4 regions of the Blautia sp. MSK.18.38 genome follow, and region 1 is predicted to be linked to each of the others. Evidence: predicted binding sites of a transcription regulator. Region 1 holds the regulator's gene; each other region holds the start of a gene.
The links. The regulator Rex, encoded in region 1, represses fermentation and respiration genes when NADH is low (regulators of the CRP and FNR family bind a similar motif). The targets are predictions, from matches to a motif close to ATTGTTAANTANTTAACAAT.
Positions count from the first base shown of each region.

Region 2: a site for Rex is predicted at 2,096-2,115, ahead of NE638_RS08295 (CoB--CoM heterodisulfide reductase iron-sulfur subunit B family protein). Genes of this name have one in related genera too.
Region 3: a site for Rex is predicted at 2,221-2,240, ahead of gap (type I glyceraldehyde-3-phosphate dehydrogenase). Genes of this name have one in related genera too.
Region 4: a site for Rex is predicted at 3,831-3,850, ahead of NE638_RS04715 (L-lactate dehydrogenase). Genes of this name have one in related genera too.

Region 1 is NZ_JANFYP010000009.1:52,375-58,597, forward strand. It holds gene NE638_RS07420 (pyridoxamine kinase) at 1-612, shown strand, start outside; gene abc-f (ribosomal protection-like ABC-F family protein) at 643-2,559, opposite strand; gene NE638_RS07430 (redox-sensing transcriptional repressor Rex) at 2,774-3,421, shown strand; gene NE638_RS07435 (NAD(P)H-hydrate dehydratase) at 3,483-5,000, shown strand; gene alr (alanine racemase) at 4,997-6,166, shown strand.
Region 2 is NZ_JANFYP010000010.1:101,539-107,761, forward strand. It holds gene NE638_RS08285 (3-isopropylmalate dehydratase large subunit) at 1-149, shown strand, start outside; gene NE638_RS08290 (L,D-transpeptidase family protein) at 364-1,803, shown strand; gene NE638_RS08295 (CoB--CoM heterodisulfide reductase iron-sulfur subunit B family protein) at 2,178-2,972, shown strand; gene NE638_RS08300 (4Fe-4S dicluster domain-containing protein) at 2,969-3,358, shown strand; gene NE638_RS08305 (CoB--CoM heterodisulfide reductase iron-sulfur subunit A family protein) at 3,363-5,351, shown strand; gene NE638_RS08310 (hydrogenase iron-sulfur subunit) at 5,342-5,785, shown strand; gene NE638_RS08315 (4Fe-4S dicluster domain-containing protein) at 5,773-6,223, shown strand, end outside.
Region 3 is NZ_JANFYP010000002.1:124,591-130,813, reverse strand. It holds gene NE638_RS02035 (alpha-amylase family glycosyl hydrolase) at 1-1,085, opposite strand, end outside; gene NE638_RS02030 (histidinol-phosphatase HisJ family protein) at 1,160-1,978, opposite strand; gene gap (type I glyceraldehyde-3-phosphate dehydrogenase) at 2,283-3,302, shown strand; gene NE638_RS02020 (phosphoglycerate kinase) at 3,489-4,685, shown strand; gene tpiA (triose-phosphate isomerase) at 4,730-5,479, shown strand; gene NE638_RS02010 (helix-turn-helix domain-containing protein) at 5,595-5,873, opposite strand; gene NE638_RS02005 (hypothetical protein) at 5,975-6,196, shown strand.
Region 4 is NZ_JANFYP010000005.1:36,386-42,608, reverse strand. It holds gene NE638_RS04725 (penicillin-binding Tp47 domain C-containing protein) at 1-1,777, shown strand, start outside; gene NE638_RS04720 (FMN-binding protein) at 1,921-3,525, shown strand; gene NE638_RS04715 (L-lactate dehydrogenase) at 3,873-4,820, shown strand; gene NE638_RS04710 (Tex family protein) at 4,893-6,223, shown strand, end outside.

The sequences.
Region 1 (6,223 bases):
GCAGACAGGATCCTGAAATTTATGGATGCGTTTGCAGGGAAGGATACTCTGATCCTTACAGATCCGGTGATGGGGGATGACGGCGCGGTTTATCCGATCTATACAGAAGAGCTTCGCAGCCGGTTCTGCGAACTGACACGTCGTTCCTATGTGATCACACCGAACCTTACGGAAGCCCTCCTTCTTCTCTACGGAAAAGAAAAAATGGAGGAGATCTGGAAGGAACTGCAAAAGGCATCAGAGGCCCGGCGGATGGAAGAGATCCGGGAGATCGGGTGCGGACTTGCCCGGAAATTTTCACTTCCTGCCGTTGTGATCACCGGAGTGGATCACAGGGAGGAGGGGCAGCCTCTGAAAATGGGAAATCTTGTCCTGGAAAACGGAAACAGCTCCTGGGTATTTGCAGAGAAATCTGGCGGAAGCTATTCCGGGACAGGAGATCTTTTTGCATCCGTGCTCAGTGCAGGGCTGGTAAAAAGATATTCCATGAAAACCTGTGCAGAGCTGGCCGTGGACTTTATCTCGGCATCGATCCGGGATGCGGTGGAGGAAGGAACAGACCGTAACGATGGTGTATGCTTTGAACAGCATCTCGGCATGCTGCTTCCATAAAAACATGAGGGGATAAAAAAGAGCTGACCGTCAGGCCAGCTCTTCCCATTTTTCATAAAGCTCTTCCAGTTCTTCAGCGATGGCTGCTTTTTCGCGGCTCAGCTTTGTACATTCCGCTACATTGGTGCAGACATCCGGAAGGACCATGGTTTCGTCGATCTCGCTGTCTCTTGTTTCCAGCTCTTCGATACGGGCTTCGACTTTTTTCAGCTCGGCTTCCCGTTTTCGTTTCTTTGCCTGTTCTTCCTTCATCTGCTGCCAGGAAAGCTTGTTCTCGGAAACCGATTTTTCTTCGGCAGGTGCCTCCGGAGAAGTGCTTCCCGGTGCATAGGTACTGGTCAGCTCCTCCTTCTTTTCCAGATAGTAATCATAATCACCGATGTAATTTACCACTGCCTGGTTTGTCAGTTCCATGATCCTGGTCGCAGTCTGATTGATAAAGTAACGGTCATGGGATACATAAAGGACTGTACCGGTGTAGCTGACCAGTGCTTCCTCCAGGATCTCCTTGGAGGCAATATCCAGATGATTGGTAGGCTCGTCAAGGATCAGGAAGTTGGCTTCGGAAAGCATCAGTTTTGCAAGGGAAACACGGCCTCTTTCTCCACCGGAAAGTGCGGAGATCTCCTTGAAAACATCATCTCCGGTAAAGAGAAATGCGGCAAGCATATTTCGGATCTCGGTCTCTGTGAGAGTCGGATAAGTATCGGAGATCTCCTGGAAAATCGTCTTGTCCATATGCAGAACATGATGTTCCTGATCGTAATAACCGATCTGCACCTTGGAACCAAGGGAAAATTTGCCGGCATCTGCCTCAATAAGACCGTTGATGATCTTCAGCATGGTGGTCTTTCCGGTTCCGTTGTTTCCGATCAGTGCCACACGCTCGCCGCGTTTGATATCAAAGGAGATATCGGAGAACAGGGTCTGTCCCGGAAAAGCCTTGGAAAGCGCTTCCACGTGGAGCACATCGTTTCCGCTTAACACCCGTGGTTCCAGCGAGATACGCATCCGGTCCTGGAGCTCAAGAGGCTTTTCGATCCTCTGTACACGGTCCAGCATTTTTTCACGGCTTTCCGCACGCTTGATGGATTTTTCACGGTTAAAGGATTTCAGCTTGGCGATAACGGCTTCCTGATGCTTGATATCCCGCTGCTGATTTAAGTATGCCTTGTACTGTGCGTCACGAAGTTGAGCCTTCTTGAGAGCATAGGCAGAGTAGTTGCCGCTGTATACGCGGGTCTGTCCGGCTTCGATCTCAATGACCTTGGTGACTACCTTATCCAGAAAATAACGGTCATGGGAGACGATAAAAACAGCTCCCGGATAATTCAGAAGATAAGTTTCCAGCCAGGAGATGCTTTCCATATCCAGGTGATTGGTTGGCTCATCCAGAAGCAGGATATCCGGCTTGGAAAGAAGCATCTTGCCCAGCGCCACGCGGGTTTTCTGACCGCCGGAAAGAGTTTCGATCTGCTTGTCATAATCTTCCTCCGTGAAGCCGAGACCCTTTAAGACACCGGTCAGCTCACTTTTGTAAGCGTATCCGTTCTCCAGCTCAAACTGATGGGTCAGGCGGGTATAGGTTTCCATCAGACGGTTCAGCTCATCACCGGTCACCGTGTTCATTTCCTGTTCCATATTGCGGATACGGCGTTCCATATCGATGATGTGCTGCTTGGTGGTAAGAAGCTCCTCGTAGATGGTATGATGTCCGTGGATATCCTGGTACTGGGCAAGATAGCCGATATTTTTATCCCGGGCAAGCACCACGGTACCGGAATCAGCAGAAAGCTCCTGCATGATGATACGCAGCAGTGTGGTCTTTCCTGCACCATTGCATCCGATCAGAGCAGCCTTTTCACGGTCTTCAATGTGAAAGGATGCATCATTTAAAATTACTTTTTCGCCAAAGGCCTTGCATATATTCTGACATGATAAAATCATAAAAACTGTCCTCCTGTATAAAGAATCACCCCTGTTTATGTCTGAACAGGGAAAAATCCTCCACCTATTATAACGGAAACTGCCGGGATTTCAAAGAAAAAATCAATTATTAGAAAAATTATAAAGAAATTTGTACAGAATAGACAACTTTAATTGACAGGAAAATGTCAATTCGTTATAATTAACCTAGTGTAAGGTAAGGAGGAAAACTATCGTGGAGACAAAACAAATCTCGAAAGCGGTGATTAAGCGTCTGCCACGCTATTACCGCTACTTAGGAGAGCTGATGGAAGATAATGTAGAACGTATTTCTTCCAATGAATTAAGTAAAAAGATGCATACCACAGCTTCTCAGATCCGTCAGGATCTTAATAATTTTGGCGGTTTTGGGCAGCAGGGGTATGGCTATAATGTACACTATCTTTATACAGAGATCGGTAAGATCCTGGGACTGGATACCGTTCATCCGATGATCATCCTGGGTGCCGGTAATCTGGGACAGGCACTTGCCAATTATGTGGATTTTGAGAAGCGCGGGTTCAGGCTGGTTGGTATCTTTGACGTAAATCCTGTGCTTGAGGGCATCGCAGTCCGTGGACTTGAGATCCAGATGCTCAGTGAGCTTCCGTTTTTCCTGAGAGAGAATAACGTGGAGATCGCGATCCTGACACTTCCCAAGAATAAAGCCAAGGAAATGGCAGATATCCTGGTGGAGAACGGGATCAAGGCAATCTGGAATTTTGCACATCTCGATCTTGAGACACCGGATGATGTGATCGTAGAGAACGTTCATCTTTCCGAGAGTCTGATGACACTGTCTTATAATCTCAGCAAATACAGGCAGGAACATGTGGATAAGTAAGAATTGTTAAGCTGCCGGAAACGGCAGCTTTCTCTATGACAGAGGGGAGGCAGAAGACAGAATGAAGAAGCTTGTTACCTGCAAAGAAATGAAGGATCTGGACTCCACAACGATCCGTGAGATCGGAGTTCCCTCCGAGGTTCTGATGGAGCGGGCGGCACTGAAGGTGGTAGAGGAAACAGAAAAGTATCTCCAGAAGGACGAAAGGATCCTGGTAGTCTGCGGAAGCGGAAATAATGGCGGTGACGGTATCGCTGTTGCCAGATTGTTCCATCTGAAGGGAATCCGGGTAGAGTTTTATATGGTCGGAAACAAAGATAAAATGACCAGAGAGACAGCTCTTCAGTATAAGATCGCTTCCGGTTATCGTGTCCCGGAGGTGAATAACCCGCAGTGGAGTGAATATACTACTATAGTAGATGCCGTGTTTGGGGTAGGCCTGACGCGTCCGATCGAGGGGCATTATGCTGATATCATCCATGAGATGAACAGTGCGAGGGCCAAAAAGATTGCAGTTGACATCCCGTCAGGAGTGAACGGAGATACTGGCCTGGAAATGGGAATTGCCTTCAGCGCCGATCTGACTGTCACATTTGCCTACCGGAAAAGAGGTCTTTGCTTTTATCCGGGAAGACTGTATGCAGGAAGGATCGTTACCGCCGATATCGGGATCTATGAGCAGGAAGCTGTGACTGCATCTGCCGCCTGTCTGGAAAATAAAGATCTGAAGCTGTTTCCGGAACGTGATCCCGGCGGAAACAAGGGTACCTTCGGAAAAGTGCTCTTTGTGACCGGAAGTGAGGGAATGTGTGGAGCCGCTTATTTAAGCGCCAGTGCAGCACTTCGTGCCGGTGCGGGAATGGTAAAGATCCAGACTGTGGAAGCCAACAGGATCCCACTGCAGATACTCCTTCCGGAGGCTATGGTCTGCAGCCGCTTTGATCAGGAATCCAATGAACAGCTTCTATCCTGGTGTGATGTGATCGTGATCGGACCGGGACTTGGAACATCAGTGGCCAGCCGTGAGAGAGAACAGTGGTTTCTCACGGCGGCTGCCCGGGAGAAAAAGCCGCTGATCCTGGATGCGGACGGCCTGAACCTTCTGGCTGCACATCCACAGTGGTACCAGTATCTGGGAGAGCATGTAGTCCTGACACCGCATATCGGAGAAATGAGCCGGCTCAGTGGCAGAACGATCCAGGAGATCCAGCATGAGATCGCAGATACTGCACTGAAATGTGCTGCGGAAACAGGCTCTGTGTGCGTATTGAAGGATGCATGTACGGTGATCGCAGATGAAAAAGGCCAGATGTATCTGAATCTTTCCGGTAATTCCGGAATGGCAACTGCAGGAAGCGGAGATGTGCTTTCCGGGATCCTGGCAGCAGTGTTATGTATGTATCTGAAAACGGAGGAACAGCCTCCCATGGTTTTAAAGGCCGCGTTAGGTGTTTATCTTCACGGACTTTGCGGTGATCTTGCAGCCGCTGAAAAAGGAATGCGCAGTATGCTGGCAGGAGATATCATAGAATATCTGCCCAAGGCATTAGCTATAGGTGAAGAGGAGTCGGGATTATGAAAAAATACGAGAGAGTAAAAGCACTGGTATCACTGGATGCCATTGCCCACAATTTTGAGGAAATGCATAAAAATGTCAAAGAAGGGACAAAGATCATCGCTGTGATCAAGGCGGACGGTTATGGTCATGGTGCCAGAGCTATTGCCCGTCTGATCCAGGACTATGACTATATCTGGGGATTTGCAACAGCTACTGCAGAGGAGGCACTGGAGCTTCGGCATGCAGGGATCATCAAGCCTGTCCTGATCCTTGGCCTTGTATTTGAGGAATATTATGAAGAACTTGCAGCCAACGATGTCCGGATCACCATATCAGATCTAAATACAGCGGCAGAATATGCAAAAGCAGGTGCACGCATTGGAAAAAATGTACATATTCATCTGGCTCTGGATACGGGAATGACAAGGATCGGATATGCGGATATTCCGGAAAATGCGATAAAGATCGAAAAAATCTCAAAAATCCCGAATCTGGTGATCGAGGGAATGTTTACCCATTTTGCCAGGGCGGATGAGACCGACCGTTCTCCTGCACTGGTGCAGCTGGACCGTTATCTCCGTTTTGCAGAGCTTCTGGAAAAAAGAGGCGTTCATATTCCGGTACGTCACTGCTCCAACAGTGCAGGTATCATCCGTGTTCCGGAAGCAAATCTCAATGTCGTTCGTGCCGGCATCACCATTTACGGTATTTATCCGTCAGAGGAGGTAGAACGTGATATTGTGAAGCTGACACCTGCAATGGAGCTGAAAAGTCATGTATCTTATGTGAAAAATGTGGAACGTGGAACAGCGGTAAGCTATGGAGGAACGTTTGTTACAGAACGCTTTACCAGAATGGCAACGATCCCCGTAGGTTATGCAGATGGCTATCCGAGACAGCTTTCCAATAAGGGCTGGGTCCTGATCCGGGGCAAAAAAGCTCCGATCCTCGGACGGGTCTGCATGGATCAGTTTATGGTTGATGTCACAGATATCCCGGAGGTGAAGGCCGGGGACGAGGTCACTCTGATGGGAAGAGATGGAGAGGAATTTATCAGTGTGGAGACACTGGGAGATCTTTCCGGAAGATTTTCCTATGAATTTGTCTGTGGGATCAGTAAACGTGTTCCGCGGGTTTATATCAAAGACGGTAAGGAATGCGGAGAAGAGGAGAGCTTTTTCCAGTAGATCCGTAAATACCCGGATCTGGAAAACGCCGGGTCAGACATAAGGCCGGTAAAAAAG
Region 2 (6,223 bases), on a different contig from region 1:
GAATCCTGACAGACGGTGAGAAGGTTGTGGCAACCAACAATCGTAATTTTCTGGGACGTATGGGAACTTCCAAGGTTCAGATCTATCTGGCATCTCCGAAAACAGCAGCAGCCTGTGCCGTTGCAGGCAAGATCGTAATGCCGGAATAAGAAGCAGAAGATTCTGAGAGAAATACTGCTGCCAGAAACAGATAAAGAAACGTATGAGAAAGACAGATTTTCGCAGAGGCGTCAGTCTGTCTTTTTTACCGGATCAGAAGGATCCGGGATAAGTCATTTTTACAGAAAATGGGATTTATTGTATTATAATAACGGCCAGTGTGACAACATAACATATATTACATAAGACTCGAGGGATAAGGGTATGGAGAAAAGATCAACCATCAGTAAAAAGACACTGAAGATCATACTTGGGATCTGCATTGGCGTAACGATCCTGGCAGTGGCAGGGTTATTTGTCTATACATACTTGGCAGATCATAATACGCTGGGACGGAAGATTTCCATATGGGGAGTGAATGTTTCCGGACTGGATGCAAAGCAGGCAGAAGAAAAGATCACTGCGGAATTTGCAGATCGTCCGGTATCCTTTCAGGAAAATGATCAGGAAGTTTACAGTACAACTTTGAAAGAGCTGGGCTACAGTCTCAATGAAGAAGCCCTTCTGAGTAAGCTTACAGAAATTCAGAAACAGCGGGAAGAGAGCCGGAAGCTTTTTCCAAAGGAAGAAAATATAGAACCGGAATGTCAGATCGAGGAAGATGAGGAGCAGGAAAAGCAGGCTCTCGATCTTTCAAATTTCGGTACGGAAGAAAGAAAAGCTTCTGTTGATGCAGCCATTCAGTACGATAAGGAGAAAAAAGAATTCACCCTTGTGAAACAGGTACAGGGGACGGAGATCGATCCGGATAAGCTGGAGACTACCGTGGACACAAATCTGAACGCAGCATTTGATACGGCTCTGCTTGGGGATACCATCACAGTACCGATCAACAAGCATGTGTATGTAAGCCCGACGGTCACTGTAACAGAGGATATGAAAAATAAGATTACAGACCTGAACAGCCAGCTGAAGAAATACCGCAGCAGTACAGTAACTTATACATTCGGAAGTGAAACGGCTGTTCTGGATTCCGATACGATCACATCCTGGCTGAAGGCTGAGGGGGAGACGCTGACTTTAGATGAAGAAGCCATTAAAGCCTACATCAGTGAGCTTGCCAACAAATACAATACCATTTATGTTCCCCGCACCTTTCATACATCTGCGGGAACGGATGTGACCATTGAGGGAAATGAGTACGGATACCGGATCGATCAGGACGGAGAATATGCGCAGCTTTTGGAAGACCTGAAAAGTGGTACTGCTGTAACAAGAGAGCCTGTTTACAGCAAAAAAGGATACCAGAGAAACGGAACAGACGATCTGGCAGGCAGTTACATAGAGGTCAGTCTGGATGCACAGCATTTGTGGCTGTACAAGGACGGATGCCTTGTGACGGAAACAGATATTGTCAGCGGTAAGCCGGTGAAGGGGCGTGAAACATATCGTGGTGCATGGCCGATCGCCTACAAGGCGAGTCCCTTTAACCTTACCAGCAATGAATATGGTTACGATGTAAAGGTTAATTACTGGATGCCTTTTGTCTACGGACAGGGACTTCATGATGCGTCCTGGCAGTCATCCTTTGGCGGGAACCGTTATAAAACCAACGGAAGCCACGGCTGCATCAATCTGCCTAAGGATCAGGCAGCACTGATCTATAACACCATTGATGCAGGTTATCCGATCATTATTTACTGATAGGAGCAAAAAAGCTTCGGAGAGATCCGGAGCTTTTTTTATGCCCGAAAATGAAAATTATCATGGAAGCAGGATCGTAAATGATAAGGCTTTTCAAAAGTACGTTAAAAAAAACACAAAAAAATATCGAAAAAGCCTTGTCGAAACAGAAATAACGTGATATGATGATTTCGGAAATCGAGCTAATACACTTCTTAATTGCGGAGGAAGAGTGTTTTTCTCTTTTATTTGGGTGCAAATTGATAAAAAACTCAAATAAGTGTTAGTTGAGATTTCATTTTTTTATTCATGTATCGTTAAAAAAAAGACAATATATGAACAAGAATATCTACTATAAACGTCAGATTTTAGACTAAGAAAGGATAATGAAAGGTATGAAGTACAGTTATTATCCGGGTTGCACCCTGAGAACAAAGGCCAAAGATCTGGATGAGTATGCCAGAGCCAGTGCCGCAGCCCTTGGGTTTGAGCTTGAGGAGATCGAGGACTGGCAGTGTTGTGGTGGTGTTTATCCGCTTGGCACAGACGAGATCGCCACAAAGCTTTCTTCCGTCCGTGCGTTAAACCAGGCAAAAGAAAAAGGCCAGGATCTGGTGACGATCTGTTCAGCCTGTCATCATGTGATCAAGCGTGTCAATGATGATATGAAAAATGTGGAAGATATCCGGACCAGAGCCAACAATTATATGCAGTTGGAAGCTCCCTATGAAGGAGAGACAACCGTTCTCCATTATCTGGAGGTTCTCCGGGACAGAGTCGGTTTTGATAAACTGAAAGAAAAAGTAGTAAATCCTTTTACCGGAAAGAAGATCGGAGCCTATTACGGATGTCTGCTTCTGAGACCTGGAAAGATCATGGCATTTGATGATCCGGAAAATCCAAGGATCATGGAGGATTTTATCCGTGCCCTTGGCGCTGAGCCTGTGATCTATCCTTACAGAAATGAATGCTGTGGAGGATATATATCCCTGAAAGAAAAAGAAATGTCACAGAATATGTGTGAAAAGATTGAAGAAAGCGCAGCAGGCTTTGGCGCAGATATGCTGATCACTGCCTGTCCGCTCTGCAAATACAATCTGAATAAAAATTCCGGAAATAAAATGCCGGTTTACTATTTTACAGAGCTTCTGGCAGAAGCCCTTGGCGTCAAAGAGGAGGTGGCAAAATGAGAGATAACCATTCTGCTGCGGAAAAAATAAAGGAGATCAGCGGGACCAATCCTCTGAAATGTATGAAGTGTGGCAAATGCTCTGCTACCTGCCCATCCTTTGACGAGATGGATATCAAGCCTCATCAGTTTGTGTCCTACGTGATCAATGAAAATATCGAAGCACTTGTAAATTCAGCATCCCTGTGGAAATGTCTTTCCTGTTTTGCCTGTGTGGAGCGCTGTCCGCGAGACGTAAAACCCGGAAAGATCATTGACGGGGCAAGACAGCTGGTTGTTCGGGAAAAAGGCGGAGACTATCTTTCACCAAATGAAATTCCGGAGCTTCTTGATCCGGAGCTTCCTCAGCAGCTGCTTGTAAGTGCGTTCAGAAGATACAGGAGGTGAGAAAGTGCAGAGAATCGGTGTATTTGTCTGTCATTGCGGAAGTAATATTGCCGCTACGGTAGACGTGAAAAAGGTTGTGGAGATCATTGCAAAAGAGCCAGGAGTTGTCCATGCAGAAGATTATCAGTATATGTGTTCCGAAGCAGGACAGTCCAGGATCCAGGAAGCCATCCGTGAAAAAAATCTCACAGGAGTGGTTGTCTGTTCCTGTTCTCCGCGTATGCATGAGGCAACTTTCCGTAAAGCAGCGGAAAAGGCCGGCCTGAATCCATATATGGTGGAGATCGCAAATATCCGTGAGCACTGTTCCTGGATCCACAAGGATATGCAGGAGGCTACGGAGAAGGCCGTGATCCTTGCAAGAGCAGCAGTAGCAAAAGTCAATTTAAATGCTCCTCTTCAGCCGGGAGAAAGCCGGGTTACAAAGAGAGCCCTGATCATCGGAGGCGGTATCGCCGGAATCCAGACGGCTCTTGATATTGCCGATGCAGGCTATGAAGTTGATATTGTGGAAAAAACACCAAGTATCGGCGGAAGAATGTCACAGCTTGACAAAACCTTCCCTACTCTGGATTGCTCCGCATGTATCCTTACTCCAAAAATGGTGGAGGCTGCAGCTCACGAAAAGATCAATATCTATACATACAGTGAAGTAGAAAAAGTTGCAGGTTTTGTAGGAGATTTTACTGTTGATATCCGCAAAAAAGCGCGAAGTGTCAACATGGACAAATGTACAGGCTGTGGAGTCTGCCAGGAAAAATGTCCTTCCAAAAAGATTCCAAATGAGTTCAACAGAGGGCTGAACAACCGGTCAGCTATTTATACTCCGTTTGCACAGGCGATTCCAAATGTTCCTGTGATCGACAGAGAGCATTGCCTGAAATTTAAGACAGGCAAATGTGGTGTCTGCTCCAAAGTATGTCAGGCAGGAGCCATTGATTACGATCAGCAGGATGAGATCGTAACACAGAAATACGGAGCGATCGTGGTGGCAACCGGATTTGATACCATCAAGCTTGACAAATACGATGAATACGCATACAGCCAGAGCAAGGATGTGATCACATCTCTGGAGCTGGAGCGTATCATGAATGCTGCAGGACCTACAAAAGGACATCTTGAGCGCCTTTCCGATGGAAAAGCACCGAAGGAGATCGTATTTATCCAGTGTGTTGGAAGCCGTTGCTCCGATGACCGTGGAAAGCCATACTGTTCCAAGATCTGCTGTATGTACACAGCTAAGCATGCCATGCTGATCCGTGATAAATATCCGGATACCAATGTGACGGTATTTTATATTGATGTCCGTACACCTGGTAAAAACTTCGATGAGTTTTACAGAAGAGCAGTTGAGCAGTATAACGTAAACTACATCAAAGGTCAGGTAGGAAAAGTAATTCCGCAGCCGGATGGAACACTTCTTGTTCAGGGCTCGGATCTTCTTGATAATAAGCAGATCTTCAAGAAAGCAGATATGGTAGTTCTTGCAACAGCCATTGAGCCAAATCCGGATGTACGTAAGATCGCTACCATGCTTACTGCAAGTATTGACACCAACAATTTCCTTACAGAAGCCCATGCAAAGCTTCGTCCTGTAGAATCACCGACAGCAGGAATTTTCCTTTCCGGTGTATGCCAGGGACCAAAGGATATCCCGGAGACAGTTGCCCAGGCAGGAGCTGCGGCTGTAAAGGCCATAGGACTTCTTGCAAAGGACAAGTTGACAACCAATCCATGTACGGCAAGATCCGACGAGCTTCTCTGTAACGGATGCTCTACCTGTGCAAATGTATGTCCTTACGGAGCGATTTCCTATGAGGAGAAACAGGTCAACGATCACGGTATCCGTGAGACAAGAAGAGTTGCGGTTGTCAATACAGCACTTTGCCAGGGCTGCGGTGCCTGCACAGTAGCCTGCCCGTCAGGAGCCATGGACCTTCAGGGCTTCTCCAACAGACAGATTATCGCGGAGGTGGATGCAATATGTCGATAGAAACAAAGGAAGAATTCAGACCAAAGATCGTGGCATTCTGCTGTAACTGGTGCAGCTACGCCGGAGCAGACCTTGCCGGAAGCAGCCGTTTGAGCTATCCGGCGGATGTAAAGATCATCCGTGTTCCATGTTCCTGCCGTGTCAATCCCATGTTCATCCTCCGTGCCTTTGAAAAAGGAGCCGATGGTGTGATCATGTGCGGATGTCATCCGGGAGACTGCCATTACAGTACCGGAAACTATTATGCAAGAAGACGTATGACACTTCTGTTTTCAATGCTGGATTATATTGGGGTGGAAAACGGAAGAACACGTGTGGAATGGGTATCTGCCGCAGAAGGCGTGAAATTTTCACAGACTATGAATGAGTTTGTTGAGAAGATCCATTCACTTGGTAAAAACGTGAGATTGGAGGATATAAGATGCAGGAGCTGATAAAACGTGCAAAAGAACTGCTTGCAGATGGCACGGTAGTCCGGGTTCTTGGGTGGAAAGCCGGAGATCTTGCCTTTAATCCGGAACCAGCCTATTTTGAAACACCGGAATCTCTGGAGGATTTTGTCTATGATGGATTCTGCGGTGCCAATTTAAGCAAATATATGATCGAAGCTTCCAAGCTGGAAGGAAAAACCATGGTCTGTCTGAAGCCCTGCGATACATATAGCTTTAACCAGCTTTTGAAAGAGCATCGTGTAGACAGAGAAAAAGCCTATATCGTAGGTGTTGGCTGTAAAGGAAAGCTGGATATTGAAAAGATCCGCAAAATGGGGATCAAGGGTATCCGGGGAATTTCCGGAGCAGAGATTACCGGAGATGCAGAGACATTGACTGTGGATACTGTTTACGGAGAAAAAACCTGTGCATACAAAGATG
Region 3 (6,223 bases), on a different contig from region 1:
AGGACACCAAGGCTGAATACAGAAGCACCTTCATTTGCAAGCTCCAGGATCTGAAGAAGCATTGCATTGAAATAAGCCGGAGTCTGGAGCACACATGGCGCACCGGACTGTGGGTCATCCACAGAAAGACTTAACGGGATCTCAAGAGCCAGGCGGATACCTGCTTTCCTACAGTTAGCTGCAAGTGTGTACAGATCTTCGGAAGTTCCGATCTCCGGGATAATGCGAAGAGAGCAGTTGGAGGTTGCCTGGAAAAGATCTGTCAGGTACAGAGTGTCTGCTTTGCATTCACTGATATAGTCCAGCTTATCGGACAGCCCGGAAAGAGTATCTGCGAAGTCAGCAGGATTTACAGCCATTCCGGTGAAAGTAGTCTTACGGAACCAGTCAGGATCTGCAGCGCAGTTCTGGTCGGCTTCCTTCATGGAAAGAGAACGCTCACGGTAGATTTCTTTCATCTTTTTTGTGAGGCTTGAGAATGTGCCGGTAACTTCCGGGTGATCGCGGAACAGTTCGCAGTAGAGCCATTTCAGATCATTGTAGTAGTATTTCAGACGTTTCTCGTAGAGGGCATCGTAAGCTGTGTCCTCCTTGGAAGTTTCGACTTTCAGAGGCTCGGTCTTGGAAGTAGTAACTTTCGCCGGTTCAGTCTTGGAGGTCTCAACCTTGATCGGTTCGGTCTTGGAAGTCTCGACCTTGATCGGCTCGGTCTTGGAAGTCTCGACCTTGATCGGTTCGGTCTTGGAAGTCTCAACCTTGATCGGCTCAGTCTTGGAAGTCTCGACCTTGATCGGTTCGGTCTTGGAAGTCTCGACCTTGATCGGCTCAGTCTTGGAAGTCTCGACCTTGATCGGCTCGGTCTTGGAAGTCTCGACTTTGATCGGTTCGGTCTTGGAAGTCTCGACTTTGATCGGTTCAGTTTTGGAAGTTTCGACTTTAAGCGTTTCCTTCTTTACGGTTTCAAGTTTTTTCACTTCGGCTTTAGCATTTTCAACAGATTTGGCAGCACTGGTATTTTTTTTCAGCTGCTTTTCTTTTTTTGCCTGCATGGCAGCTTTCTTTTTCTGGAGTCTTTTTGTTGACATATAGAGTTCCTCCTTAGATAAAATGATATTTTCGGTATAAAATGTAAACTCTCTCACCGGAGAGAGAAACAGAGCTACAGCTTATGAAAAACAGGACGGCGGTTTTTAAATACAGCATAATAGGAAAAACCACATTCACGGAGAACATCAGCCGCCTTGTCAAAAGCGTAGCCAATCTTATCCGGAGTATGGGCATCTGCACCGATGGTGATGATCTCACCGCCAAGCTCACGGTAACGTCGGATAATATTGACACATGGATTCGGTTCACCAAGCCCGTAGTGATAACCGCCTGTGTTCAGCTCGATTCCCACATTTTTGCGGATCAATGTCCGCAGGATCTCGTCCAGGATCTCCTTATATCTTCCATAAGAATACTGACGGTTCTGATTTGGACCATAACGTACTACATAGTCGATATGTCCGTACACATCCATCTCGTCAAAAGCAGCGATATTTTCCAGGATGGATTCAAAATATTCCATGTAGCATGCGGATTCCTTACGGCCCTCAAAATAAGAAGGATAATAAGGATCGTATCCGTGCACCACATGGGAGGAACCAATAACGAAATCAAAGGGAACTTCTTTCAGAAGATCGGAAAAAGATTCTGCAAGCTGAGGCTGAAGTCCAAGCTCGATCCCGAAGTTAACCTGGATCTGGTCTTTAAAAGCATCCGCAAGACTCTCAAGTTTCTGGCGGTATGCAGGGATGTTCAGGGAAAAATCAAGATTTTCCGGAGTATCGGGATAATCCGGATCAAAATGTTCAGTAAAACAGATTCCCGTGAGACCCTGGTCTGCGGCAGTCTGGATCATTTCTTCCATCGGTGTATCGGAATCTGCGGAAAAAGAGGAGTGCATATGGCAGTCCCATAAAATTTTCTGGTCCATTTTGTACCTCCATATTCAAGCCTTTATATTCTGTGACAATGATCGTATCTGCCTGTTATGAATCCGGGAAAGTCAAACTCCCAGCGGGAATATAGATATCCGTTTTAGGAATCAGCAGGACAGAACTTTCTATCAGAGAATTATAGCACATTTTTCAGAAATTTTCTTAATATTTATTTTAATGTTCTTTTTTATAAATAGCTCTTGAATTTTTGTTTGGAATTAGGTACAATATGAAACAGGTTGATGTTTCTTTAACAAAGGAACGATTTAATCACCATTCAATTCATAGGAGGAATTTATCATGGCAGTAAAAGTTGCAATTAATGGTTTTGGACGTATCGGTCGTCTTGCATTCCGTCAGATGTTTGGAGCAGAAGGATTTGAGATCGTAGCAATCAACGATCTTACATCTCCTAAGATGCTTGCTCACTTATTAAAATATGATTCTACACAGGGAAGATATGCTCTTGCTGATAAAGTAACAGCAGGCGAGGATTCCATCACAGTAGACGGAAAAGAGATCAAAATCTATGCTAAGGCTAACGCTGCAGAGCTTCCATGGGGAGAGATCGGTGTAGACGTAGTTCTTGAGTGCACAGGTTTCTACACATCCAAAGACAAAGCTCAGGCTCATATCGATGCAGGTGCTAAGCACGTAGTTATTTCCGCTCCGGCTGGAAACGACCTTAAGACAATCGTTTACAACGTAAACCATCAGGGTCTTACAAACGAGGACAAGATCATCTCCGCAGCTTCCTGTACAACAAACTGCCTTGCACCAATGGCTAAGGCTCTTAACGATCTTGCACCGATCAAATCCGGTATCATGTGCACAATCCACGCTTACACAGGCGATCAGATGACACTTGACGGACCGCAGAGAAAAGGCGATCTGAGAAGATCCCGTGCAGCTGCAGTTAACATCGTTCCGAACAGCACAGGTGCTGCTAAAGCTATCGGACTTGTTATCCCAGAGCTTAACGGCAAACTTATCGGTTCTGCACAGCGTGTACCTACCCCAACAGGTTCTACAACAATCCTTACAGCAGTAGTTGAAGGAAACGTTACTAAAGAGCAGATCAACGCAGCTATGAAAGCAGCTTCTAACGAGTCCTTCGGATACAACGAGGATGAGATCGTATCCAGCGATATCGTTGGTATGAGATTTGGTTCCCTCTTCGATGCTACTCAGACAATGGTACTTCCACTTGAGAATGGCACAACAGAGGTTCAGGTAGTTTCCTGGTATGACAACGAGAACTCCTACACAAGCCAGATGGTTCGTACAATCAAGCACTTCGGAAAACTTCTGAACGCTTAATTTTCTGCGAACGGGTGTAGAAGAATAGACTCAGAAAGGGTCCGGTCTGAAGAGGACCGGGCCCTTTTTTTCCAAAAGATCAAACAAAAAAATGTCTGAGGAAATGACTGTTAACAGAGCGGACAACAATACCGCTCGCCCTTATTCATCTGCTTTTGCAGAAATAAAAGTTAAGGAGATATAGAGATGCTGAACAAAAAAAGTGTTGACGATATCAATGTAAAAGGACAGAAAGTACTTGTAAGATGCGACTTCAATGTTCCGCTTCAGGATGGAAAGATCACAGATGAGAACCGTCTTGTAGCTGCTCTTCCTACAATCAAGAAACTGATCGCAGACGGCGGAAAGGTTATCCTTTGCTCCCACCTTGGAAAACCGAAGGGAGAGCCGAAACCGGAGCTTTCTCTTGCACCTGTAGCAGTTCGTCTTTCTGAGCTTCTTGGCCAGGAAGTAAAATTTGCAGCAGATCCTGAGGTAGTAGGACCGAACGCAAAAGCTGCTGTAGCAGAGATGAAAGATGGCGATGTAGTTCTTCTTGAGAACACACGTTATCGTGCAGAAGAGACAAAGAACGAAGACAAGTTCAGCGAAGATCTTGCTTCCCTCTGTGATGTATTTGTAAATGATGCATTCGGAACTGCTCACAGAGCTCACTGCTCTAACGTAGGTGTTACCAAATATGTAAAAACAGCAGTTGTAGGATATCTGATGCAGAAAGAGATCGATTTCCTTGGAAACGCTGTAAACAATCCGGAGAGACCATTCGTAGCAATTCTTGGCGGTGCTAAGGTTTCCAGCAAGATCTCTGTAATCAACAACCTTCTTGACAAGGTAGATACACTGATCATCGGTGGTGGTATGTCCTATACGTTCTCCAAGGCTATGGGCGGACATATCGGAACATCCCTCTGCGAGGATGATTACCTTCAGTATGCTCTTGACATGATGAAGAAAGCAGAGGAGAAGGGCGTGAAGCTTCTTCTTCCTGTAGATAACAGAATCGGTGATAACTTCTCCAATGACTGCAACATCCAGGTTGTAAAACGTGGTGAGATTCCGGACGGATGGGAAGGAATGGATATCGGACCGGAGACTGAGAAGCTTTTTGCAGACGCTGTAAAAGATGCCAAGACTGTTGTATGGAACGGACCGATGGGATGCTTCGAGATGCCGAACTTCGCTCATGGTACAGAAGCAGTTGCCAAAGCTCTTGCTGAGACAGACGCAACAACAATCATCGGTGGCGGCGATTCTGCAGCAGCTGTAAATATCCTTGGATATGGCGACAAGATGACACACATCTCCACAGGTGGCGGTGCTTCTCTTGAGTTCCTTGAGGGCAAAGAGCTCCCAGGTGTAGCAGCAGCTAACGATAAAGACTGATAAAAAATAAAGTGTTCCACGAACACAAAAAGGAGATAAAAACAATGGCAAGAAAGAAAATTATTGCTGGAAACTGGAAAATGAACATGACACCAAGCGAGGCTGTAAAGCTCGTTGAGACTTTAAAACCGCTTGTTGTTAACGACGAAGTTGATGTAGTATTCTGCGTACCGGCTATCGACATTATTCCTGTTGTTGAGGCAGCTAAAGGAACAAACATCCAGGTTGGCGCTGAGAACATGTACTTCGAGGAGAAGGGTGCTTACACAGGCGAGATCGCTCCGGCTATGCTCGTAGATGCTGGCGTTAAGTACGTAGTACTTGGACATTCCGAGAGAAGAGAGTATTTCGGTGAGACAAACGAAGACGTTAACAAAAAAATGCTTAAAGCTTTCGAGCATGGTATCACACCGATCATGTGCTGCGGTGAGACACTTACTCAGAGAGAGCAGGGCGTGACAATGGACTTCATCCGTCAGCAGGTTAAGGTTGGATTCCAGGGTGTTACAGCTGATCAGGCTAAGACAGCAGTTATCGCTTACGAGCCGATCTGGGCTATCGGAACAGGTAAGACAGCTACAACAGAGCAGGCTCAGGAGGTTTGCGCTGATATCCGTAAATGCATCGCTGAGATCTATGATGATGCTACAGCAGCAGAGATCCGTATCCAGTACGGCGGATCTGTAAACGCTGCAACAGCTCCTGACTTATTCGCTCAGGCTGACATCGATGGCGGTCTTGTAGGTGGCGCTTCCCTGAAACCAGATTTCGGAAAGATCGTAAACTACAAATAAGATTCACTTAAAAAGGGGCTTCGGCCCCTTTTTTTATATCTTTTTATAAAAAAACCAGAAAAACTCTCCCTGACACGGATAGCACAGCTAACAAAAAAGCTGCATCTGATCACAGTCAGAGAGAGTTTTTCTTATCTTCAGAGTAAGGATTGTTTTTCTCTGAAGCTTTTTCTGTATGTTCGTTCCTTTCGTCAGGCTCGGGAACGTGTTCCACAATGTCCTCGATCTCGCAGTGGAGAATGGAACACAGCCTGTCTATGGTATAAATTTCAACATTTTTATTTTTTCGAAGTCTGTCCAGAAGTGAACGGGTGATCTGGTAATGTTCATAAAGATCATACTGAGTGATCCCACGCTCCTTCATCGTGACCCAAAATCTGTCATATTTTATCATATATATATCCTGTCCGATTCATCCTTGAATTAATCTTATTATGAAGGTAAAATTGGAATCACAACAGTGTCCTTATATCGACACTGCAGAAAGGAGAAGCAATGAGGAAGTTTTTTAAAATCTTAATTTCAGTGGTGATCACACTGTATTTTTCAGCTACCATGTTCTACTGCTTTGTGGCAGGAACACCGGATGACGGAAAAGGGGCAGTGATCTATATGATGTCAGCAGCAGGCCTGTCGATACTGTTTCCAGCTTTTACCTGCGGCTGCATTCATTACATCCTTTATCTCAGAAAAAAAATGGATGAAAGGAGCAAATGATCAGGATTTATGGTATGATAACAATAA
Region 4 (6,223 bases), on a different contig from region 1:
TTCAGAAGAGAAGGATTCACATAGTGAGTTTGATACAGGAGCTTTTGATACAGTAACAAGAGCGACTGCAAATCATGGACTCCACAGAGGAAGCTATCAGACAGAAGCTACGATCATTGCTGAAGACGGAACCAGATTCGACGTATCCTACTGGGAGGATAAAGGAAGCACACTTTATCTTACAGACGGTTCCAAGGTAAAATGGAACAGAGGCAGTATAACAACAGAAGATGGAAAAACCTATACGATGGATCATTATGAGATATATGGTCTGAAATATGTCCCGGTAGCAGTTAAGACCGCAGATTTTGCAGATTTCTGCAAAAAGTATAATGTTGTACAGGATGGAGCTGTGCTCTCTGGAGGATACAGTGAAAACAATCTCCAGTATTACAAAGGCCTTGTGGCAGACGTAAATGCACAGACAAATGGTCTGAAATATGTGGAGAAAAATGGTGACGGCTTTACATTTACAGCAAGAAAATCAGACGGAACAGCTTCCGGTATCAAGGATCAGGCGTTAAAAACAGCAACAGAGATCAAGCCGAGTGTAAAAGCAGCAAGCGGAAGCTACGGTGAATTCCTCCGTGTGGATCTCAATGGAAATTATGGCGATCTTGGTGCAAATATGCAGGCTGTACGCTGGGATTATTATGGAGATGATTCTACATATACAAAATGCCTCGCTTCTTATGGAACCAAGTTTGCCGCAGATAACTGGATGCATAAAGCAATGGGAATCCAGCTTGGACTTACAAAATCTGCACGTTGCAAGCTTCCGGGAGGAACAGACGGAACAGGATACTGGAAACTGACAGTGTATGCTCTTGGATATAATGACTATACTTACAGCTTCCAGGCAACTGCAGAGAATATCGTAAATCCTACAATGGAGCCGACTGATTTTACAAGCCTTAAAACGGAAGTGGAAGCTGCAAAAGCTCTGGCAGAGAAGGATTACACAATTGCAACCTGGAAGTCCTTTGCCGGTGAGCTTCAGGAAGCAGAAGACATTCTTGCAAAAACAGACGCAAGTCAGGCTGAGGTAAATGAAGCGCTTGAACATCTTCAGGGAGCAGAGAAAGAGCTTCAGAAAGTAACAGTTACACTTGATAAGACAGCAGCAGCTGTATATACAGGAAAAACAACGACTCTTAAGGCAACAACAAATGACAGCGATGCAACAGTGACATTTGAGTCCGGCAATACAAAGGTTGCAACGGTAAGCAGTAAGGGTGTTGTTAAAGGTGTAAAAGCCGGAACAACAGTTATCACAGCAAAGGTCGGAAATGCCACAGCAACCTGCAAGGTAACAGTAAAAGCTTCTAAAATTAAATTCGCAAAGGCTTCCGTAACGATCTACAAAGGAAAAACAGCAACTGTAAAAGCAACTGCAACACCATCTGCAACTGTAAAATACACAAGCAGCAACACAAAGGTTGCAACTGTAAACAGCAAAACAGGTGTTGTAAAAGGAATCAAAGCAGGAACCGTTACGATTACAGCAAAGGCAGGAGCCCTGAAGACAACCTGCAAGGTAGTTGTCAAGAATCCTGCATTCAGTCTTGTAAAATCTTCTGCAACGATCAAAAAAGGTAAAACAACAACCATCAGATCCAAAGCAGCACCTGCAGGCAAGGTTACATATACAAGCAGCAATAAAAAAGTTGCAGCTGTAAACAGCAAGGGTGTTGTAAAGGGAATCAAAAAAGGTAAAGCAACGATCACAGTGAAATGCAACGGAATTACAAAGAAATTTGTGGTAACAGTTAAATAATTTTGCTGTTGAACCGAATGTGATCACAGATATCCAGAAGCCTCTGCCGCAGACATAGAGCAATGTCTGCGGCAGAGGTCTGCTGATTTCTGAAGAGCAATGTCTGACAGAGGCCGCAAGAAAAGAGGAGAGAGTAAGGAAGCATGGAAAAAGATCTGAAAGATAAAAAGCAGGAGGAAAAAAATACTCCGAAGATACCCTGGACCAAGCTGGTCCCTGCAGCTGCTGTGATTGCGGCGCTTGTGTTTTCAGGCATAAAGGCGAAGGGCTCTGATGGAGAGACAGAAGCAGTCGGGCAGGCAGAGACGACCGTAATGTCCGCTTCAGAGCTGGAAAAATATCTCGGGTATGAAAAAGAAAATACTGTTTCTGACAGCACAACTGCCACAGCTGAGAAAAACAGTACAACAAAAAAGAAAAGCTCATCGAAAAAAAGTGCAAAAAAAACAGCAGCGAAAAAAAGCTCAGGTACAAGAACGGTTTCCGAATCTGCAAAAAGCAATGCCAGCGCCGCAGGACAGGGAACCACGCAGACACCGGTAGCAAGCGTTCCGGCAGATGGATATAAGGACGGTACGTATGAAGGAAGCGGAACCGGATTTGGCGGGACGATTCGCGTGAGAGTAACAATCAGCGGTGGAAAGATTGCGGCCATAGATATTCTGGAGGCATCTGGAGAAACTGCGTCGTATTTTGCGTCAGCTCAGGGTGTGATCAGCAGGATGATCGCCGGAAATACACCGAATGTAGATGCAGTAAGTGGAGCAACCTATTCCTCCAACGGAATCATCCAGGCAGTTCAGAATGCCCTCTCCCAGGCAGCGGCAGATGGAAACAGCCAGCAGGTCACCCCTACACCTGCAGCAACTGCTTTACCAACTCCGACATCAGCTCCGTCACCTACAAAAAAACCATCTCCTACAAAGAAACCGGAAGATCCGGACAGTCCCCAAAAATATCTGGACGGTAAATATACAGCTTCGGCAAAGGGCTTCAATGGAGACGTGAAGGTAACTGTGACCATCAAGGATGGAGTGATCGAAGCCCTGAAACAGGAAAATACGGACACGGAGCAGTTTTTTGAAAAAGCATGGAGCGTGCTGGAGGAACAGATCATTGGTACGGATTCTGTAGATGATATTGATGCAGTCAGCGGAGCAACCTATTCCTCCAACGGAATTCTCAACGCTGTAAAAAAAGCTCTTAAAGAAGCGATCAATCCGGAGTATGGAAAGAAACCGACACCAACTCCGACAAAGAAACCGACACCAAAGCCAACAGCCACACCGAAACCTACGGCAACGCCGAAACCAACAGCCACACCGAAGCCAACAGAGACGCCGGCAGCAACCCCGACGCCGGAGCCGGACGACCCGGATGTGACGCCGGTTCCTGAAAAACCCAATGTAACTCCAACACCAGGGACAGATGAGCCGGATGCAACACCGGAGCCAACGGAAGCACCGGAACCGGTGGGAATGTACAGAGATGGAACGTATACAGGCTCGGCTTTTGGATATGGAGGAAAAACATATCTGATAATTACGATCTCAGGAGGCCAGATCGTATCCATTGAGCAGACAAATCAGGATACACCGGAATTTTTTGATCCTGCATGGAGCACGATCTATTCTCAGATCATGGCAAACCAGTCGGCGGATGGAATCGATACTGTCAGCGGAGCCACATATTCTTCCGAAGGGATCCTGGACGCTGCACAAAAAGCCCTTGCCCAGGCAAAGAATTAACCGGGTGAACGTTGGAGCAGCTATAAACATCTGAATCTAAGCCAATAATAAGAGGTGAAAGAAACCTCTGGACTTCTTGATTTTTTTTGAAGTTCAGAGGTTTTTTGCTAGGTTTCTGAAATTGCTTCTATAAATCGATAAAAAAATAACAGGAATGTATACAGAATAATAGGGAAAATATCAGAAAATATAATCGGTTTAAATAATTTGAAATACAAATTAGCGGGAATTAACCTGAGAAATACAATAAAATTTTTATTGCACAGGGCAATGTTTTATGTTATGTTTGAATGTGTGTAATTAAAGTTGTTATTAAAATGACAAACAACGCTGAAAGGAGAACAAATATGAGCAGTAAAATTACGATCATCGGAGCAGGAAGTGTAGGAGCAACTATCGCTTATACCTTATCACAGAGGAGTATTGCATCAGAGATTGTTCTGATCGATATTAACAAAGATAAGGCTGAAGGTGAGGTTATGGATATTGAGCAGGGAACCAGTTTCCGTGAGCCGATCTCCATCGTGGCAGGAGATTACCCGGATGCTGTAGATTCTGACATTGTGATCATCACTTCCGGTATTGCCAGAAAACCGGGACAGACTCGCATCGAGCTGACACAGACCAACGTCAACATTATGAAGAGTATTACTCCGGAGATCGTAAAGGTGGCTCCCAAAGCGCTTTATATTATCGTAAGTAATCCATGTGATATTATGACTTATGCATTTGCAAAGCTTTCCGGACTGCCGGAAAATCAGATCCTTGGTTCCGGAACCGCCCTGGATACGGCCCGTCTCCGCTGCAGACTTTCTCAGCACTACGGTGTATCTGAGAAAAACATCCACGCCTATGTATTCGGAGAGCATGGAGATACTTCCTTTGTACCGTGGTCCAGAGCCTTTGTTGCAGGTGCGACCCTTGATGAGTTTGACAAGATCGTTCATGAGGATCAGAAAGATCTGCAACCACTTGACAGAGAAGAGGTTCTGGAGTATGTTCATACTTCAGGATCAACTGTGATCGCCAAGAAGGGTGCTACATTTTATGCGGTAGCCGTATCTGTTTGCAGACTTTGCTCGCTTCTTCTTGCAGCATCTGATACAATAGTCAGTGTATCAACCATGCTTCACGGAGAGTACGGTGTTGAAGATGTATGTCTTAGTACCATGGCTTCTATCGGACCGGAAGGTGTAAAACGTATCGTTCGTGTTCCGCTGACCGAGGAGGAGACAGAGAAGCTTCATGCAAGCGCCAATGCTCTGAAGGACGTGATCGCACAGATTGATCTTTGATAAATGTCAGAAGCTGTGTAAAGAGGAAAAAGCAGCCTCAGGCAAATTTGAAACAACGGGAGAAAGATAAAAATGGATATTATTCAGGTAATTACCAGAGAATTGAACGTTGAGAAATGGCAGGTCGAGGCAGCGGTTAAGCTGATCGATGAAGGCTGCACCATTCCTTTTATTTCCAGATACCGTAAGGAAGCAACCGGTACACTGAACGACGAACAGCTTCGTAATCTTAATGAGAGACTTACTTATTTAAGAAATCTTGAGGATAAAAAGGCTCAGGTTCTGGGCAGCATCGAGGAGCAGGGCAAGCTGACTCCGGAGCTGAAGAAACAGATCGAGGCAGCGCAGACACTCGTTGTGGTAGAGGATCTTTACCGTCCGTACCGCCCGAAGCGCCGTACACGTGCCATCATCGCCAGGGAAAAAGGTCTGGGACCGCTGGCCGACATCATCCTTCTCCAGATGACGAAGAAACCTCTTGAAGAAGAGGCAAAAACATTTCTTTCTGAGGAAAAAGAAGTCAAAACTGTGGAAGAGGCCATCAGCGGTGCCAGAGATATCATTGCAGAACACATTTCTGATGAAGCAGATTATCGTATCAGTATCCGTAAGAGAACAATGGATAAGGGAACTATATGTTCTACCGCAAGAGATGAGAAGGAGCAGTCTGTATACGAGATGTATTATGACTTTGAGGAGCCGGTGAAAAAGCTTGCAGGTCATCGTGTCCTTGCTCTGAACCGTGGTGAGAAAGAGAAATTCCTTACTGTGAAGATCCTTGCACCTGAGGAAGAGATCATCCGTTATCTTGAAAAACAGGTGATCGTCCGCGATAATCCATACACTATACCTGTTCTGAAAGAAGCCATTGAGGACAGCTATAAACGTCTCATCGGACCGGCTATTGAGCGTGAGATCCGAAGCGCCCTTACAGAGGCAGCAGAGGACGGTGCCATCCATGTCTTTGGCAAAAATCTGGAGCAGCTTCTCATGCAGCCTCCAATTGCAGGACAGGTAGTTCTTGGCTGGGACCCTGCCTTCCGTACCGGATGCAAGCTGGCAGTGGTAGATCCTACCGGAAAGGTTCTGGATACCACAGTTATTTATCCCACAGCACCAACCAATGAGACCAAGATCCGTGCCGCAAAGGAAACCCTGAAAAAGCTTATCAGTAAATATCATGTGACACTGATCTCTGTAGGAAACGGAACGGCATCCAGAGAATCCGAGCAGATCATCGTGGAGCTTCTTAAGGAAATCCCTGAAAAGGTCCAGTATGTTATCACCAACGAGGCAGGTGCTTCTGTATATTCCGCAAGCAAGCTTGCCACGGAAGAATTCCCGAATTTCGATGTTGGACAGAGAAGCGCCGCATCCATCGCAAGACGTGTACAGGATCCGCT